DNA from 3 places in the Xenorhabdus sp. KJ12.1 genome. Region 2 is predicted to be linked to each of the others. Evidence: predicted binding sites of a transcription regulator. Region 2 holds the regulator's gene; each other region holds the start of a gene.
The links. Region 2 encodes LexA, which represses DNA repair genes until DNA is damaged. Its sites were predicted from a motif close to TNCTGTATGTACATACAGNA; they were not measured.
Positions count from the first base shown of each region.

Region 1: the regulator LexA is predicted to act here: its motif matches at 4,224-4,243, upstream of uvrA (excinuclease ABC subunit UvrA).
Region 3: the regulator LexA is predicted to act here: its motif matches at 2,452-2,471, upstream of AACS92_RS00685 (metal-dependent hydrolase).

Region 1 is NZ_CAWNQH010000058.1:27,672-33,956, reverse strand. Features, by position in the region: gene AACS92_RS06020 (hypothetical protein) at 1-243, opposite strand, end outside; gene AACS92_RS06015 (hypothetical protein) at 218-397, shown strand; gene AACS92_RS06010 (L-tyrosine/L-tryptophan isonitrile synthase family protein) at 559-1,761, opposite strand; gene AACS92_RS06005 (DSD1 family PLP-dependent enzyme) at 2,059-3,201, shown strand; gene ssb1 (single-stranded DNA-binding protein SSB1) at 3,340-3,858, opposite strand; gene uvrA (excinuclease ABC subunit UvrA) at 4,308-6,285, shown strand, end outside.
Region 2 is NZ_CAWNQH010000095.1:5,180-11,464, forward strand. Features, by position in the region: gene ubiC (chorismate lyase) at 1-161, shown strand, start outside; gene ubiA (4-hydroxybenzoate octaprenyltransferase) at 193-1,050, shown strand; gene plsB (glycerol-3-phosphate 1-O-acyltransferase PlsB) at 1,147-3,615, opposite strand; gene AACS92_RS17495 (diacylglycerol kinase) at 3,753-4,124, shown strand; gene lexA (transcriptional repressor LexA) at 4,243-4,860, shown strand; gene zur (zinc uptake transcriptional repressor Zur) at 5,001-5,465, opposite strand; gene AACS92_RS17510 (DUF2628 domain-containing protein) at 5,555-5,968, opposite strand.
Region 3 is NZ_CAWNQH010000001.1:147,713-153,997, reverse strand. Features, by position in the region: gene AACS92_RS00690 (L-cystine transporter) at 29-1,396, opposite strand; gene AACS92_RS00685 (metal-dependent hydrolase) at 1,827-2,405, opposite strand; gene AACS92_RS00680 (YniB family protein) at 2,767-3,306, shown strand; gene AACS92_RS00675 (fructosamine kinase family protein) at 3,667-4,530, opposite strand; gene AACS92_RS00670 (metal ABC transporter permease) at 4,675-5,550, opposite strand; gene AACS92_RS00665 (metal ABC transporter permease) at 5,547-6,285, opposite strand, start outside.

The DNA.
Region 1 (6,285 bases), on a different contig from region 2:
TGCAGCTCGGTTTTTGGGAACACTTTCAGCAGCAGCATACCGCAGGAAATTAACACCGACCATAGAAATACCAATCAAAAAATGCCCTCCGAGCAAAAGAATAAAACTATATAAATAAATAGCAATCGCTGAAATAAATCCACCCAATATCATTGTGATACCAGACAGAATAAATCCAGCTCTACGGCTGTAGCGCGCCATTAAGTTTGAAAATGGAATGGAACAGACAGTACCAGCAGCCATTTGTACCGCAATCGGCAATGTTGCCAACCAAGAAAGCGGAGCAAGATACAGACCGGCCAGCCCGCCAACAGCAAAAAGTAATGGCATTGAACTTTCTAATGCGATATTCCCCAAAATAATTAAGCTGAAATTACGCATGGATGAGCCTCTATAGGAGATACAAGCAGATATGCCCTTCATCTTTCCGGCTATAGCAGTGCATAACTTAAGATGAAGGACATAAATCGATATTGAATTATTACTCAAATCTTAAAGGTAACAATATTTATATATCAAATAGCAATATCACAATATTACTGTAATTTTACTAAGGCTCTATTCATAGAGTAAGTCTGATATATTCTCTAATATATCAGAATCCATATAAAAATCACTCACACCTTTGCTATTAACAATTCTTACTCGTTTATCATGCTGGTGAATTTCTTGTTCAATTTTCATTCTGAAAATATTATTTCTGTTTTCAATAACTGCAATACCATGATAAGGAAGATAAGGTGAGTAACTCTTATAACCGGGATATATCCTTACCCCGATTACAGGTATTGTTTTATGGTGAATAGTAGCTCGTATGGCATTAGGAAATAATATTTTTTCCCATTGAATACTCGCCATTGATTCTTTCATAGCTCTGTAATGAATAAAAGCTGAGTGAACTCTATTCATGATCTCACGCTTTATAGCCTGATCAGGAAAAATGGAATCACAAAATATCGATTTTTTTTGATTATATGTTAAAGAGAGATCTGAAATATTCACAGTACTTCCAACACTCGCATTAAAACGAATGGCTTCTTCATGGCTAATTCCTAGAGACGGATTCAATGTGAAAATTTTTATTTGTTCAGATAAAGCCCGATCATAATCATCCTGAAGTAACCCAACGATATCGGATATATCAATAACATTGACTATTTCGTCAATTTTTCTTACTCGGGTAAACTCCTTCAGATCCTGAATATATTTTTCCGCCGCATCCATAGGATCACCAAAAATCCCGGCATAAAATGTAGCATCTGAAAGAATGTTGAAACGTATGCTGACTCCAGTATTTTCTTCAAGATATGAGGAAATCTTCGCCAGATGTAGTAAAGAGACCTCTTCCGCCATCGTCATGGACGTTATATCATGTCTTTTTTGCCAGTTACTTATAACGCAGAAAACAGGAAGAAGAATATCAACTTTTCCATTTTCATTAATACTGATTTTAATCTTTTCCAACGTTTCAGTACTGGATGAAAAAATAGTTTTTGAATTAAACTGAATAGAAGGATGATTGAGATAATCTCTGACTAATATATGTAAAGGTAAATCTTTTTTTCGTTTCTCTTTCCACCATTGTTCAGTCGGTAATGATTTTGAAACGGAACACTTATTAAGTAATAACTCTCGTAATTCTGGCGAAATGAAATTACCATTAAGTGTCATATCAGGCTCATATTCAGGCCAGCCAAATTGACCAAACATAATTGAATTTTCGATGATTGAACCGTTTGTACTAACAGATATACTTTCCAAACTTGCCTCCTAAATAACATAGGAACATCCCGTAAAATCTATAGACTCTGAATGGTTCAGTATTTAATATATCTAGAAATACTTATGAAATATTTTATTTGGTTTTTTCTTTTCTTAAAATCATCACTGACATTGAAGTCACATACTGACATAAAAGAGAATAACGAGTAATAACCAGAATAGTCGATATCATTATCTGATAGTTTGTGAATATAATTTGTGCAAGATTTTATTTCTTATAATATTATAAAAATATGTTCTACCTGATTAGTTGAAAATTATAAAAGGGGATATGCTATGTCAAATCCAACTTGGTTAAGTAAACTTGAAACTCCTTTCCTTTTAATTGATGAATCACGTTTTATCCGCAATATTGACCGGCTCTATAACCGTATTGGGCTTCTTGGCAGTCAAATACGCCCACACCTGAAAACCCTACGCTCTCCCGAAGCCGCACAATATCTACTGAAAGACTCTTCATCTCCTGCTACTGTTTCCACGCTAGCAGAAGCTGAAGGTTTTGTTAAAGCTGGTTACACCAATATTTTGTACGCTGTAGGTATTGCACCCCATAAGCTGGATCGTGTGGCAAATCTTCTTAATAAAGGGATCAATATTCACATCCTGCTTGATACGCCAGAACAAGCCTTAGCGGTAGCTGAATATGCAAAAGCCAATAGTGTGATCTTTTCCGTATTTATTGAAATTGACTGTGACGACCATCGGAGCGGGCTCCAGCCGGGTAGTGATGAACTCATTAAACTGGCAAAGATGGTTGACGGCAATGGTGCCACTCTGACAGGCCTGCTGACTCATGCAGGAGGGTCTTACTCATGCCGGACGAGGGAGCAACTCAAGGCTGCAGCTAAGACAGAATGCGATGCCGTTAGGCAAGCCGCCAGACGCATCAGAGAAGCGGGTATTGCCTGTCCGATTTTGAGTGTAGGTTCTACACCAACTGCACACTATGTCGAAGATTTGACTGGTATTACTGAAGTAAGGGCTGGCGTTTTTTCTACTTTTGATTTGGTCATGAAAAACGTGGGAGTCTGTACGTTAGATGATATTGCTATGTCTGTTGTGACAACCGTTATCGGTCGCAATAAAGAAAAAGGCTGGATTCTGATTGATGCCGGCTGGATGGCAATGTCCAGAGATCGCGGTACTGCTGAAGGCCCGATAGATTATGGTTATGGGCAGGTTTGCAATCTGGATGGACACCCTTACCCTGATTTATGTGTCTCGATGACGAATCAGGAACATGGCATCATTGTATTACCTTCCGAATCAAACATGAAAACAGAAGATTTCCCTGTAGGTATGAGGTTACGTATCCTGCCTAACCATGCCTGTGCAACCGCCTCCATGCACTTACAATATCAGGTTCTGAAGCAAGGTTCGTCGGAACAGGAAACATGGCATCGTATTACTGGATGGTGATATTAATACAAACTGAACTTGAAAAAAGCTAACCCTAGTCAATCCAAAAAATAAATATATTTTATAAATTACGATAAAAAACCCCGTAAAAACGGGGTGTTAAATACTCTTCTTTATAGAAGTGTTCTATGGTATCCCTTAGAACGGGATATCATCATCAAAATCCATTGGTGGCTCATTGCTCTGCGGAGCCGGAGACTGTGCCGGACGAGATGATTGCGCACCACCACTGAACTGCTGAGATGCCTGTGGCTGTTGTGGTTGACCCCAGCCGCCTTGTGCCGGAGCATCCTGTGATGCGCCACCACGGCCACCTAACATCTGCATTGTGCCGCCGATTGGGTTAACCACGACTTCAGTGGTGTAACGATCCTGACCACTTTGATCCTGCCATTTGCGGGTCTGCAACGCACCTTCGATGTAAACCTGAGAACCTTTACGCAGATATTCACCGGCTACTTCTGCCAGTTTGCCGAACATGACCACACGGTGCCATTCGGTCTTCTCTCTCATCTCACCGGTTTGCTTATCACGCCAGCTCTCGGACGTGGCCAGAGTAATGTTGGCAACCGCACCGCCGTTCGGCATATAGCGAACTTCCGGATCCTGCCCCAAATTACCCACTAAAATAACTTTGTTTACGCCTCTGCTGGCCATTGGGAATACTCCTGATGAAATGATTTTTTGCTAAAAACGGACTTCTGTAATTATAAGCAACGTAGTTTATCATGCGAGGCTTAACTTTAAATAAAAACCCGTTATCTTAATTCTTTGCGAAGCGCATCGTACTTTATTCCACTTATCTTTCAAGCAACTTCTTGAATTAGATTGGTTGCGCTCACTTCCCTCAGTCACATTCGATGCCTTTGCTCATCCCTTTGCTATCTCTTATCTTACTGAAATTCAAAGGATATATACCCTTGAGAATTTTTTTGACCATTACTTGTCCCCCCAAAACGGCCTATATAGCAATCGAAATTGCTTGATATACACTGTAATGGTTACGCATAAATCCTGTTAAATACTGTATATCCATTCAGCAGGGTTTGTGCAATAATACCGCGTTTATTTGTTGAGCACGATCAATATAATCTGGGTAATGGTAAATGGATAACATCGAAGTTCGGGGCGCCCGCACCCATAATCTCAAGAATATCAATCTGGTAATCCCCCGTGACAAGCTGATAGTCATCACAGGGTTGTCTGGCTCCGGTAAGTCTTCTCTGGCTTTCGATACACTGTATGCGGAAGGTCAGCGTCGCTATGTAGAGTCTCTCTCTGCATATGCCCGCCAGTTTTTATCACTGATGGAAAAACCGGATGTCGACCACATTGAAGGCCTGTCTCCTGCCATTTCCATTGAACAGAAATCAACTTCCCATAACCCGCGTTCAACTGTCGGCACAATTACCGAAATTCACGATTATCTTCGCCTGCTGTTTGCTCGTGTCGGTGAGCCTCGCTGTCCTGAACATGATATTCCGCTGGCTGCACAAACAATCAGTCAGATGGTAGATAATGTGCTGATGCTGCCGGAAGGGCAACGCCTGATGTTACTTGCTCCTGTGGTTAAAGAGCGTAAAGGGGAACATTCTAAGCTGTTGGATAATCTTGCAGCACAAGGTTATATCCGTGCCCGTATTGATGGTGAAGTGTGTGACCTTTCCGAACCTCCCAAACTGGAATTACAGAAAAAACACACGATTGAAGTCGTCATCGACCGTTTTAAAGTACGCCCTGATTTAGTTCAGCGTCTGGCTGAATCGTTCGAGACAGCATTAGAGCTTTCTGGCGGTACAGCGGTTGTTGCCAATATGGATGATGAGAAGGCTGAAGAGCTTATTTTCTCCGCCAATTTCGCCTGCCCAATGTGTGGCTACAGCATGAGCGAACTGGAACCACGCCTGTTTTCTTTCAACAACCCTGCCGGAGCCTGTTCGACTTGTGATGGTTTAGGTGTCCAGCAATTCTTCGATCCTGATCGTGTTGTACAAAATGGCGGTATTTCCCTCGCCGGTGGAGCAATCCGTGGATGGGATCGTCGTAATTTTTATTACTTTCAGATGCTGAAATCTCTGGCAGACCATTACAAATTTGATATAGAAACGCCGTTTGATGAATTAAGTGCTTCCATTAAAAAGGCCGTTTTATATGGCTCAGGCAAAGAAACCATCGAGTTCAGATATACCAATGATCGTGGTGATATCACTGTCCGCAAGCACCCGTTTGAAGGTGTTCTGCACAATATGGAGCGCCGCTATAAAGAAACCGAATCTTCTGCTGTACGAGAAGAGTTAGCCAAATATATCAGCAATCGCTCCTGTATTTCGTGTGAAGGCACCCGGCTACGCAAAGAAGCGCGTTTTGTCTTTATTGAGAATACGACCTTGCCCCAGATCTCTGATTTCAGCATCGGCCATGCGATGGAGTTTTTCCAGAACATCAAATTAAGTGGCCAGCGCGCAAAGATTGCCGAGAAAGTGCTGAAGGAGATCGGTGATCGCCTGAAATTTCTGGTCAATGTTGGCCTGAATTATCTGACTCTTTCCCGCTCAGCTGAAACTCTTTCCGGTGGTGAAGCTCAGCGTATCCGTCTGGCAAGCCAGATTGGTGCCGGTCTGGTTGGTGTGATGTATGTGCTGGATGAACCTTCGATTGGCCTCCACCAGCGTGATAATGAGCGCTTACTGGAGACGTTGCTGCACCTGCGTAATCTGGGTAATACCGTTATTGTCGTTGAGCATGATGAAGATGCCATCCGTGCCGCCGATCATATTATTGATATCGGGCCGGGAGCGGGTGTACATGGCGGTGAGGTTGTTGCTGAAGGCTCTATCGATAACATTATGGCAAGTAAGGAATCTCTCACAGGAAAATTCCTGAGTGGTGAGCGTAAGATTGTCATCCCGGAACAGCGTATCGTTGCTGATCCTGACAAAATGCTGAAATTGATTGGCGCAAAAGGCAATAATCTGAAAAAAGTGACATTAAACTTGCCTGTTGGCTTGTTCACATGTGTTACTGGGGTTTCAGGCTCCGGTAAATCGACATTGATCAACGATACGTTATTCCCAATTGCGCAAC
Region 2 (6,285 bases):
GTCGCTACCTTTTTAGTGGCAATAACCTGACGCGGGATTATATTCAAATAGGGTTACAGGGCCAGCGTTGGGCGAGACGATCTTTACTGCGTTTATCAGAAAAGCCATTATTACTTACAGAAATATTTTTGCCAGAATCACCTGCATATAAAATTAAATAAGAGATAAGGGAGAAACAGATTGGAGGTCAGTATGACGCAAAATAAATGGCGTGCCTATTGCCGTTTAATGCGTATTGATAAACCTATTGGCGTATTGTTACTAATATGGCCAACCTACTGGGCATTATGGATAGCAGCAAAAGGTGTACCCAATTTACATATCCTGTTGGTCTTCACTTTGGGTGTCTTTTTCATGCGGGCAGCAGGGTGTTGTATTAATGATTTCGCCGACAGAAAATTTGACGGACATGTTGAAAGGACAAAGTCTCGTCCGCTTCCCAGTGGTGATATCAGCGTAAAAGAGTGCAAAATTTTATTTAGCATACTCGTGCTGATCTCTTTTGCACTGGTTTTGACGCTGAATAAAATGACGATTGCCTTATCCTTTGCCGGATTAGGGTTGGCGTGTGCTTATCCTTTCGTTAAACGGGTCAGTAACCTGCCACAGGTTGTATTAGGTGCGGCCTATGGCTGGTCAATTCCAATGGCTTTCTCGGCGGTAAGTGAGTCCTTACCATTAGAATGCTGGTTATTATTTCTGGCAAATGTCATATGGTCAGTAATCTACGATACCCAATATGCGATGGTTGATCGTGATGATGACCTGAAAATTGGCGTGAAATCGACAGCAGTTTTGTTCGGGCGTTTTGATAAGCTGATTATTGGTATTTTGCAGCTCATTATGCTGGCAATTCTTATTGTGGTTGGCTGTCTGGTTAATTTGGGTGGAATGTATTACTGGACGGTATTACTGGCTGGTGCGCTTTTTATTTATCAGCAAAAACTCATTTTTGACCGTAGTCGTGAGCAATGCTTTCAGGCATTCATGAACAATAATTATGTTGGTTTTGTTTTATTCCTCGGCATTCTTTTCAGCTATGTTTTTTAACCCTATATTTTTAAAGAAAATGGTTTAACAAAACGGGCGGCCATAAAATGACCGCCCGTTTATCTATTTGTCAGATTTTATTTTCAGAACAGTATGTTATTCCTGAATTTCATCTGTCGACTCTTGATCACTGTGTTCAGGAGGCATACTGACACTTTCAATCGTCAGGCGGATCTCGGGAGACATCAGCTCACTTAACACCTGATAAAGCGCTTGGGCATTTGTGGTAACGATGTTGCTACTATCCTGGATATAACCTTCCTCCCGCAATGTATTAACAGAACAGGCGAACACAGCTTTATCGAAGAATTCCGGCGCATTAATACCATGCAACACTGACAAACGCTGTGCCAACATCCGGCTCTCTTTTTCCAGTGCACCACGGCTGATATCCGGAGTGGCATTCAGTAAAGAAAGCGTGATGGCATAGCGTTGCAGAGTTTCCCGGATACCTGCCGCCAACAATTGTAGTGGACGGATACGCTCAGGATTGAGTACCAGCACTTCCTGCTCTTTATTGCAGATCAGGCGTTGGCGTACCAATTCATCAATCAAGGTATTTACTACATCAGGCAATTCCGCCTTACTGTAACGCATGAACAGTTCCTGCTTGAGCAGAGGGTAAATCAGCTCTATCTGCCTGAGCAGTTCAGTGCGGCTAATACGGCGATGATGCATCACGATACTGGCGATTAAGGATGGCAGGATCAACAAGTGCTGGATATTGTTACGATAATAGGTCATCAGTACCGCGCTTTCACGAGGTAGGATAATGATATCCCCAAGACTGTCGTTTTCGACCTCAAATTTATTCATCCGTAAAGCGTGATCCAGCAGCTCTTCTGCTGTTTTGGCCGGAATAGTGACATCGTTAGTGTAAGTAACATTGCTCATCAGCTGCATATAGCAATCTAATTGCTCAATAAGCTGCTCACGAGTAAGTGCTCGCTGACGTGATGACAATAAAGCTGTACTGCATAAATTAATTGCATTTGCAGCAGCGGCATTATTGATATTCACCATAATATTATCCGCCAGTTTGCTGACCGTTGGGGTCAACCATGTCGGACGTTGTGCTTCTATTGGATCGATGGACTCACGCCATTCAGGAACATGCTGGTTCAGATATTGTACTAATGGGATTGGCTCACCAAAATTGACGTAACCTTGCCCCAGATTACGCAGCTTGCGCAACCCACGAACCATCTGGAAAAAGCCTTCTTTCTCTTTGGTTGCACCACGTAATTCTTTGGCATAAGTTGCAACCTCCATCACATGTTCATAACCGATATAGATCGGCACAATCGTGATAGGTCGTGACTCTCCACGTAACATTGCCTGCAATGTCATGGAAAGCGTACCTGTTTTCGGATCGAGCAAGCGGCCTGTTCGCGAGCGCCCACCTTCAACAAAGTATTCAACAGAATAACCACGGGAAAACAGTTCACCCAGATATTCGCGGAAAATAGTTGAATAGAGTTTATTGCCTTTAAACGTGCGGCGGATAAAGAATGCGCCAAGACGGCGGAATATCGGGCCAGCTGGCCAGAAATTCAGGTTAATGCCCGCTGCGATATGTGGTGGAACCAGACCCTGATGATAAAGCACATAAGACAGCAACAGATAATCCATATGGCTACGATGGCATGGAACATAAACAAGTTCATGACCATCCTGAGCCAATTGGCGGATACGTTCGCCATTATGGACATTGATGCCCTGATAGAGACGGTTCCACGTCCAACTCAGTACACGGTCTGTTATGCGAACAGTTTCATAGGAAAAATCAGCGGCAATCTCTTCCAGCATATTGATTGCGTTCTGTTTCGCTTTTTCTGGCGAAATTTTCTTGCTGCGAGCCTCATCAGCAATCGCTTTTTCAATCGCTTTTGATTCCAGTAACTTTCTGAACAGATCTTGCCGCGCAGGTAAACGTGGCCCGACAGCAGCCAAACGTTGGCGGGAATAGTGTATGCGTGCAACGCGGGCGAGTTTATTGGCAATAATTGTATCTGTGCCATGTTCATCAGCAATACTGCGTAATGATACCGGTGCGGAAAAACGGACAAAACTATCTCGCCCAAGCCACAGGATTGCAAAAAACTTCTGGATCCCGTTAAGCAGGCGTAGCTGAGGAGCTGTATTGGTTTCCTGACCTTCACGCCCGGGAGAGCGCCCGAACATCACAGAAACAGGCACCATCTGAATATCTAAATCAGGATTACTACGATGTAAATCCAGATAAGAATGGAAAATCTTCACAGACTCATGTTTAGGCGCATAGTAACTGAATACACGCGGGCCATCATCAATGAAGACATAGCTTGGAAGCTGTGTATCATCAATATCCAAAGGCGCTAGCGGATCAGGTAAATCCTGAGCAAGACACTGTTGACGCAGAGTCAATAAATCGGCCTTTGAATGATACGGTAACACATACAGAATAGGCCGAGTCGTATCAAGACTCAGCTCCGTAACAGGAACCGTTGGAATAAGTTTACTTTTAACTAAAAGTTTTATCGGCAAATTCAATAAGTTGTAATATATTTTACGCCAAGCTGACATAACTGCTTTAAGCCTCTTGTTAGCAATGCGCGGCAAGCATACCAGAAACAGATTTTGAGATCTGTGTAAATAAGATAATAATAGGGACTAAAAGTTATATGATCTTAAAACTATTATGATTCTTGAAGAAAATTTTTATGGCTAACCAATCAACAGGTTTAACCCGCATAATTAAAGCGGCTGGGTACTCGGCAAAAGGTATTAAAGCTGCATGGAAAAATGAGGCTGCATTCCGACAGGAGGTAGTTTTAGCTATTTTAGCAATTATTGTGGCATTCTCCTTTGATTTCGGCATGTTTGAGAGACTTTTTCTCATTAGTTCAGTTATGTTAGTGCTTATTGTGGAAATGCTTAATAGCGCTATTGAAGCGGTTGTAGACCGTATTGGCAGCGAATATCACGAACTATCGGGGCGAGCAAAGGATATGGGCTCAGCTGCGGTATTTTTAGCCATGATTTTAGCACTATTTACGTGGGTGATAATTATTTGGTCGTATTTCACCCGTTAATGTGGTGTATTTTTCGTCAAAAATCGTTATTTAGCGGCTTTTACATTCTGACTGGTTCCCAATTCAATTTTAGCTGTATATACTCACAGTCAGACTGTATAAACAAACAGGGGGCGAAATGAAAGCATTAACAGCCAGGCAGCAAGAAGTTTATAACTTGGTGCGTGACCATATTTCGCAGACGGGTATGCCACCGACACGTGCTGAAATTGCCGCGCGTCTTGGTTTTCGTTCACCTAACGCAGCAGAAGAGCATTTAAAAGCACTTGCGCGTAAAGGGGTGATAGAAATTATCGCTGGTGCTTCCAGAGGTATCCGTTTGCTACTTGAAGAGGAAGATGAAGGGGCTGGATTACCACTCATTGGTCGTGTGGCTGCTGGTGAACCACTATTGGCTCAGGAACACATTGAAAGCCATTACAAAGTGGATCCGGAATTATTTAAACCGAATGCTGATTTTCTATTGCGTGTCCGTGGTATGTCCATGAAGGATATCGGTATTATGGATGGTGATTTACTCGCTGTGCATAAAACGCAGGATGTTCATAACGGGCAGGTCATCGTGGCACGGATTGAAGATGAAGTCACAGTAAAACGTTTCAAACAAACAGGAAACAAGATAGAACTGATTGCTGAAAATCCTGAGTTTAAGTCTATCGTTGTGGATTTACGCGAACAGAATTTCACCATTGAAGGGTTAGCAGTTGGCGTGATTCGTAACGGGGATTGGTTCTGATTGTAAAAGCGGATAATTATACATTACCCATTCTGGGCGGTCATTTTTCGTAGTACCCGCTAAGCACATGTTTATGCGGGGACGTAGAATTTAATGAATTTATCATCAAGTAATGACCGCCTGATAAGGTAATTTCAAACTCACTCCATACACGAGTTTGTTTCATGGCAAGAAGAGCATAATCCGTGGACTTCTATGACACTGTGCCGCAAATGAAACCCTGCACGCTGTGCTAAATTTTGTATCGCTGATTCGATATCTTCAGCATCCTGCTCGGTAACAGAACCACAATTATCACAAAGAAACATTGCTGATGTATGGCATGGTTCTTCAAAGTGATGACACACCACATAACTATTTGTAGATTCTATTTTGTGAACAAAACCCTGCTCCAGTAAAAACTCTAACCCTCGATAAACAGTTGGCGGCTTTGCCTGTGGCTCAACTTCACGTAGCAGATCCAGCAAATCATAAGCACTGATTGCACCCGGTTGGGCTGAAATCAAGCGCAGAATTTCAAGGCGTTGAGGTGTTAAACGAACCCCTCGTGACAGACAGATTGCTTCAGCCTGCGTCAGTAATTTTTTTTGATTGATAGTTTTCATTACACCTCTCACACCTACACGATGCTAATGACTTAATATTACCATGTTTTTTGTGGCTGAGAGAGGTGTTCACACGATGTATTCTATTCTTAGATCATTTTAAGGCCTTTGAATGGATTCCAGCTATCATCACCTTCTTTTTCTTTTAGGTAATAAGAATAATTAGCTGTTACACCATATAATGCAGCATTCATAGCTCCCAGAAAAATACTAATAAAATTTGCAGTTTCAAGGGATAGAGGGACTATCGCGCTAATCATAAAGAAAGCAAAAAATAAAGCGACCCCGATACCGAGTATGGTTAATCCTTTTTTCCACATTCCAAGTACAATAAAGTAGAGAATGCCAAAGAAAAATGCAAAGAAGTTCATATTTATCTTGATGCGCGTTATATAAGGTGCCTTTTTAAAAGCAGCTTGATATTCTTTAGAAGAAGGAGCCCCATTTTTTTCAAAAAATTTAAATCGTTCTTGCCAGTTCTTAGAGTATTTAGAGATGTCCATTTTATGCCTTAATTTTATTTTTTCTTACGCACTAATATAGTGTGGTGATTATCTTAAGATTAAAGCTAATCACAGATATCCGTTACTTTTGAAACCCATTTAGAAAGATATTTACCTCAGCTATTTTTTAAGATAACAAAAAATCTTCTCTGAGAATCAAAGATACTTATGTTAAAACACTAGAACAATTATTATCAATACTGATTTTATATACATATTTTGGCATTAATCACTATGCCAATTGTTTCATTTTTTATTTTCTTATTAGCGATGTGAAATTATTTGGCTTTATAATTATGCATGTGAAACCATATTTC
Region 3 (6,285 bases), on a different contig from region 2:
TCATGAATCCCGGCTTTTTTACCACTATTTAATCCTGATCAAATAACTTTTTATCAGTTTTACCCATTAACTGACTGGTAATTGTACCGGCAGTCATAGCTCCGTTAACATTCAGAGCAGTACGCCCCATGTCAATCAGTGGTTCAACAGAGATTAATAAAGCGACTAAAGTAACAGGCAATCCCATCGCTGGTAGAACAATAAGTGCGGCAAACGTAGCACCACCACCAACACCAGCCACACCGGCAGAGCTGATAGTTACAATCCCCACCAGAGTTGCAATCCATAAAGGGTCAAAAGGATCAATACCAACTGTTGGAGCAATCATAGCCGCTAACATAGCAGGATAAATTCCTGCACAACCATTTTGGCCGATAGTCGCACCGAATGAGGCGGAAAAGCTGGCTATAGACTCAGGAACACCAATGCGACGTGTTTGCGTTTCTACATTTAACGGAATACTTGCAGCACTTGAGCGGCTGGTAAAAGCAAATGTCAGAGCAGGACCTGCCTTTTTCAAGAATTTTAGCGGGTTGATACCTGTTATAGCTAAAAGAATACCGTGTACAACAAACATTAAACCTATAGCAATGTAGGAAGCAACAACAAAGTTACCTAATTGGGCAATATCATGAATATTAGAACTGGCAACTACTTTGGTCATTAATGCCATTACTCCGTATGGGGTAAGGCGCATAACCAGCCTGACTAGTTTCATTGCCCATGCTTGCATAGTATCAATCGCGATAAGAGCTCGTTCACCGCGTTCATGGTCATCTTTCAGCATTTGCAGAGCTGCAATTCCCAAAAATGTTGCAAAAATGACGACGCTGATAATTGAGGTCGGATTTGCTCCAGTAAGATCTGCAAATGGATTTTTGGGAATAAAAGAGAGGATTAGTTGCGGTACACTCAGGTCTGAAACCCGATTAATATAGCTTGTCTCAATTGCTGACAGACGAGCAGTCTCTTGTGTCCCCTGAACTAATCCAGCAGCGGTCAATCCAAACATATTGGCGATAACAACACTGATTAAAGCAGAAATCGCTGTGGTAAACAGTAAAGTACCAATAGTCAGCAAGCTGATCTTACCTAAGGAAGATGCCTTATGCAGACGTGCAACTGCACTTAGTATAGAAGCAAAGACTAATGGCATAATGACCATTTGTAACAATTGCACATAACCATTGCCGACGATGTTGAACCATTTAATTGATTCTTTCACGATCGGGTTATGTGCACCATAGATAACATTTAATGCTAATCCAAAAAAGACACCAACAACTAAGGCAATAAGAACTTTTTTGGATAGACTCCATTGATCTGAACTCGTTTTTGCTAATATAACGAGTAGTGCTGTAAAAACCAGCACATTAATAATGAGTGGTAAATTCATCCCTAGTCTCCAATATTCTGACTAATATTCTTGTATGGTATGTATTCACTTCGAGTTATAGCGAGAAGTTTTACCATTATTTTATTAAAGAATTATGGTATCAATATAAGTATTAGCTTTCTTATAATTTTAGAGAATATAATATAATTATTTGTCACTAAATAGCACTATTAGTTATATGTATTTATGGGATTTGTTCTGCTTTCGTTCAATGTTAGCCAATATGTGAGTGGGGCCGCCTCAGAGAATATGAAGCCATTGGAGTTATCTGATTAATATATAAGTTTATTTATCAACAATGGCAAGCTGTAACTCAGAAGTTAGATACCAGATAGTGAAATTAATAAGCAAAAATAAAGAAATAATATTTATGTTTTTGATTGGTCCTATTATTAAAATAGGACCATTATTTGATTAAAAGTAAACTCAATTATTTGTACAAATTTTGTAATTTATCAAGGTGTAGTTTATCGAATTGCAATTTATCTAAATAATCCATAAATGAAATATTGATATGTTGTGGAATAAGAATAGCAATTACTACAAGTAAAACTGCTATAAAGCGCTCTGCTTTTTTGCGTTCTTTTCCTCTCAAGATAGGAATTCGAAAACGCATTTTCAGTGGCCATAAGAGAGGAATGCCTGCGGGGGTCAGCATATCTGCGATTAGGTGGCTAATATACCCTATGAGCATGGCATGGATAAAATCAGTTGGTATAGGCCACTCAGGGGGTATTTCAGCCTGAAACAGAACAATACCGACTGTCAGAGCCAGTAAGCTATGAGTGAACCCTCTGTGCCCGCAAAGCCGTGCAATAGGAATGGAAATAAAGCGGAATAGTCTACCTAAAGTTGAATGTGGATGATCAATATCTGGTAATAAAGAAGCCAAAAGTACACCGGGAATCATATGGAACCAATCCCCCTGTGCTATTTCTGGAGTGATTTCTAGCTGGTGAGCCAATACAAGGCTGGCAACTGAAAAGAGAAGGTGTCCTTCTGCTGTCATAATTATTTATACTAGATTGTTTGTTGTATTGATTACTGGAGCTGATTGCTGTTTATGCATACAGTGCACTAGTATAGAGGGTTTTGTCCTGGTTGAACAGGGGGTAAACAAGAAAAATCTTTTATTTATTAACATATAACACTAATATTTAACTGGCCCTTGCCCAGAGCATATATCTATACTCAATGGATTTTACATTGCATCGTGGCGGCAAGGGAGCAGCAAATTAGTCAAAAATGAACTTGCCCAGCCAATAAAAAGGAAATTTGAAAGGCGAAGAGTATATGCTTCTGGTGATTAATTCACTTACTTTCGCGTTACGACTTGAAATCTTTTGGATATATGCGCATGAGGAGTATCAATGACGTATTCACAGGCAAGGTATGTAGCCATCACAAAGCGGTTATTGGGTTGGGTTATTTTTATACCCGCTTTTTTGTCAACTCTAGTTTCAGTAGTCAATTTGGTATGGCTGCATGGAGTTAAAGGTGATGGTATTAACGCAGTCTTGAATGATTTCTTAAAAATGATGGCTGACGTGATTAAGTTCAACACACCATTTTTAGATTTTTTCTGGAGACATTCTCCAATACCAGATTATATGGCAGTTATCACAGGAGCGAATGTTAGTTTTTTAGTCATCTATTTCCTGATGTTTGTTGGTTTGGCGATGAGTGCATCTGGTTTGAGGATATACCGTCAATTCAAATTTATTAGGGAACAGATTGAAGATCATGTGATCCTGGAGAAAGCAAAAGAAAGTGATGTCACTAAAGAACAGCTGGAAGCTAAGGTGGAATTCCCACGCCACTCATTATTCAGTCAAATATTCACTCTCTATATATCACCTATTATTATTGGTGCAATTGCTTATTTTTTATCAAAATTATTAGGTTGGTGATGCAATATCATAGCTGCGGGATACTGAGTTCCGCAGCTACATTGTATCTGTTGTTTTTCAGATTGCTTCTTTGTTGGCAATGTTTGCTCCTCCCTGTCAGTATTTTCATAAACACTACTCCAGTGGGTTTGCTTTCTTGCCACTACTTTGCAGTTTGAAATTTATTAATTACATATATATCTGTTCATAAATTTCACAAAGAGAAATTAATATAATTAATCTTTTGTTATAGTTTAACTTTCTTATCTCCTTTGATTTTTATTAATAAAATAATAAACAAGCAAATTTCGATTGGTCTAGTTAACTCTTCGATTAGATTTTAAATCTGATTATTTAGCTATTCTGAATCAGATCGGATTTTTATTCGGATAATATATTATCGATGATACTTTGTGCAGTGATAAAATTATCACCGCCAAAAAGGTTACAGCGATTCAATAAATAATAGAGTTGATAGAGAGGCTGCCGTTCGATGAAATCTGTCGGTAGTGGCCAAACGCTTTGATAGCCATCAAGAACCTGTAGAGGGAGTTCAGGGTAAAAAGGGAGCATAGCGAGATCACACTCACGATCACCCCAATAACATGCAGGATCAAATGCAACGACACAATTGTGATTTAAAGATGCGCAATTCGTTGGCCATAGATCACCATGCAATAAAGATGGTTCAGGTTGATGAGAGTGCAGTTTATTACTGATTTTTTCAACAATTGCATCGATGTTTCCGAATACCATGCCATTATCTGATGCAAGTTGTAATTGCCAGCCAATACGCTTTTCTGCATAAAATTGGTTCCAGCGTTTTTGCCATCCATTAGGCTGGATTGTCGTTCCAAGCATGTTGTCAAAATCAAAACCAAATTTGGGTTGTTCATTCCATTGGTGAAGCCGGGCAAGTTGCTGGCCAAAGCAGTACGCGTTGTGGGCATCAAATGGCTTGATAGGAAGATATTCGAGTAAAAGGAAGCTATGATTACGGTCATGCCCAACGCCATAGACCTCAGGTACTTTGGTTGTGTTGCTACGGGCTAATAATTCCAGTTGTTCTGCCTCTGTTTTAAAGATAGGCAACATTTCTTTCGTATTGGATTTAACAAAGATATGCTGATCGCCGTACTCAACAGACCAAGAACGGTGAATATCTCCTCCTGATAATTCCGTTTTGTTGCGGATTTCTGCCTCTTCAAAATGTTCACTTAATAGACGGCTAACAGTTTGCCACATGACTCACCTCATTAAGTTGACAATTACTATGCTCATATTACATACAGATGCAGTGGTTGAACAGTTTAAAACAGAATTTAAATCCTGATTAGCGGGCCATATTTAAATTAGATATAGGCCCCCTAATTTGATTTTACTGAAGACTCACACTGATGGGGATAATATATCCTTGGACTGTTTTCTATGCATTTTCTTTCTGGCTAATTTTATTTGGTCATAAATAACGGCAAATGCGAAGAAAATAGCCTGAATGATAACAATGCATGCGCCGGTTTCACCATCAATGTGGAAGCTGACTATTGTACCAAAAACACTGGATGTGACTGATGCTATTATGGCAACAATCATCATACGTTCAAAATTCCGACATAAGATAAAAGCAATAATCCCGGGAGATATTAACATTGCAATAACCAGAATAATCCCAACAGCTTGTAATGAGGCAACAATGGTTAGAGCCAAAAGAGATAATAAGCCATAGTGCAGCAGTTTTACTGGTAAACCGACAACTTTTGCCTGATTAGGATCAAAGCAATAGAGCATGAAATCCTTACGTTTCAGAAGAACAATGGCCAGAGTGAACCCTGCAATGCACATTATTTGGATCAGCTCATTTTGGGTAATACCGAGGATACTGCCGAATAGAATATGGGTCAAATGTTGTTCTGTATCTATGCGGGTAAAAAGTACCAGACCAAATGCAAACATGCCAGAAAACACAACACCCATGACGGTATCTTCCTTAACCCGGCTATGCTCTTTCAGATATCCAGTGGCAAATGCGCAAAATATTCCAGAAAGGAAAGCACCTATTGCAAGTGGTATTCCTGCAACAAATGCCAGAACAATGCCCGGTAATACTGCGTGGGAAATGGCATCTCCCATCAATGACCAACCTTTCAGCACTAAATAGCACGATAGTACGGCGCAGACAGTCCCTACGACAATCGCAGCCACAATGGCACGTTGCATAAAATCATGCATAAAAGGTTCCGTGATGAACTCAATCAAGGTATTCATGAGTGCTCTCCCTGAGTAAGTGCCTGAGATTCTTTTCTGGCGCGTTGGCGAGAGGCCAGCATACCGTGCTTAGGTGCAAAGAAGAAAGCCAGCAGGAAAATCAGCGTCTGTAATGTAACGATGACTCCTCCGGTTGCACCATTAAGGAAATAACTAATATAAGCACCTATACAACTGGTTAAAGCACCTATGGCAACTGAAATGATAAGCAAGTTCTTAAAACGGTCTGTCAACAGATACGCAGTTGCTCCAGGAGTCACGACCATAGCAATAACCAAAATAGCGCCAACTGTCTGTAAGGCTGCAACAGTGCAGGCGCTTAATAAAGTGAAGAAAATAATTTTCAGGCGTAATGGGGATAACCCGATAGATCGGGCATGATTTTCATCGAAGAACACAACTAGCAGATCTTTCCAGAGCAACATCAGAACAATAAAAGATACAGCAATAATGATTTCTACCTGCAATACATCTTCATCAGCGATCCCCAGAATATTGCCGAGGATGATGGTTTGTACATTAACGGATGTTGGATTTAAAGAAACGATCAATAATCCGGCAGCGAAAAAAGTGGAAAATATAAACCCAATAACGGCATCTTCACGTAATCGAGTGATGTGGCGTACGAGAGTCATCGACAATGCTGCAAGCATACCGGTAAAAAAAGCACCGCCGGCATAAGGCAAACCGAGAGCATAGGCACCGGCAACTCCGGGCACCACAGAGTGGGAGAGG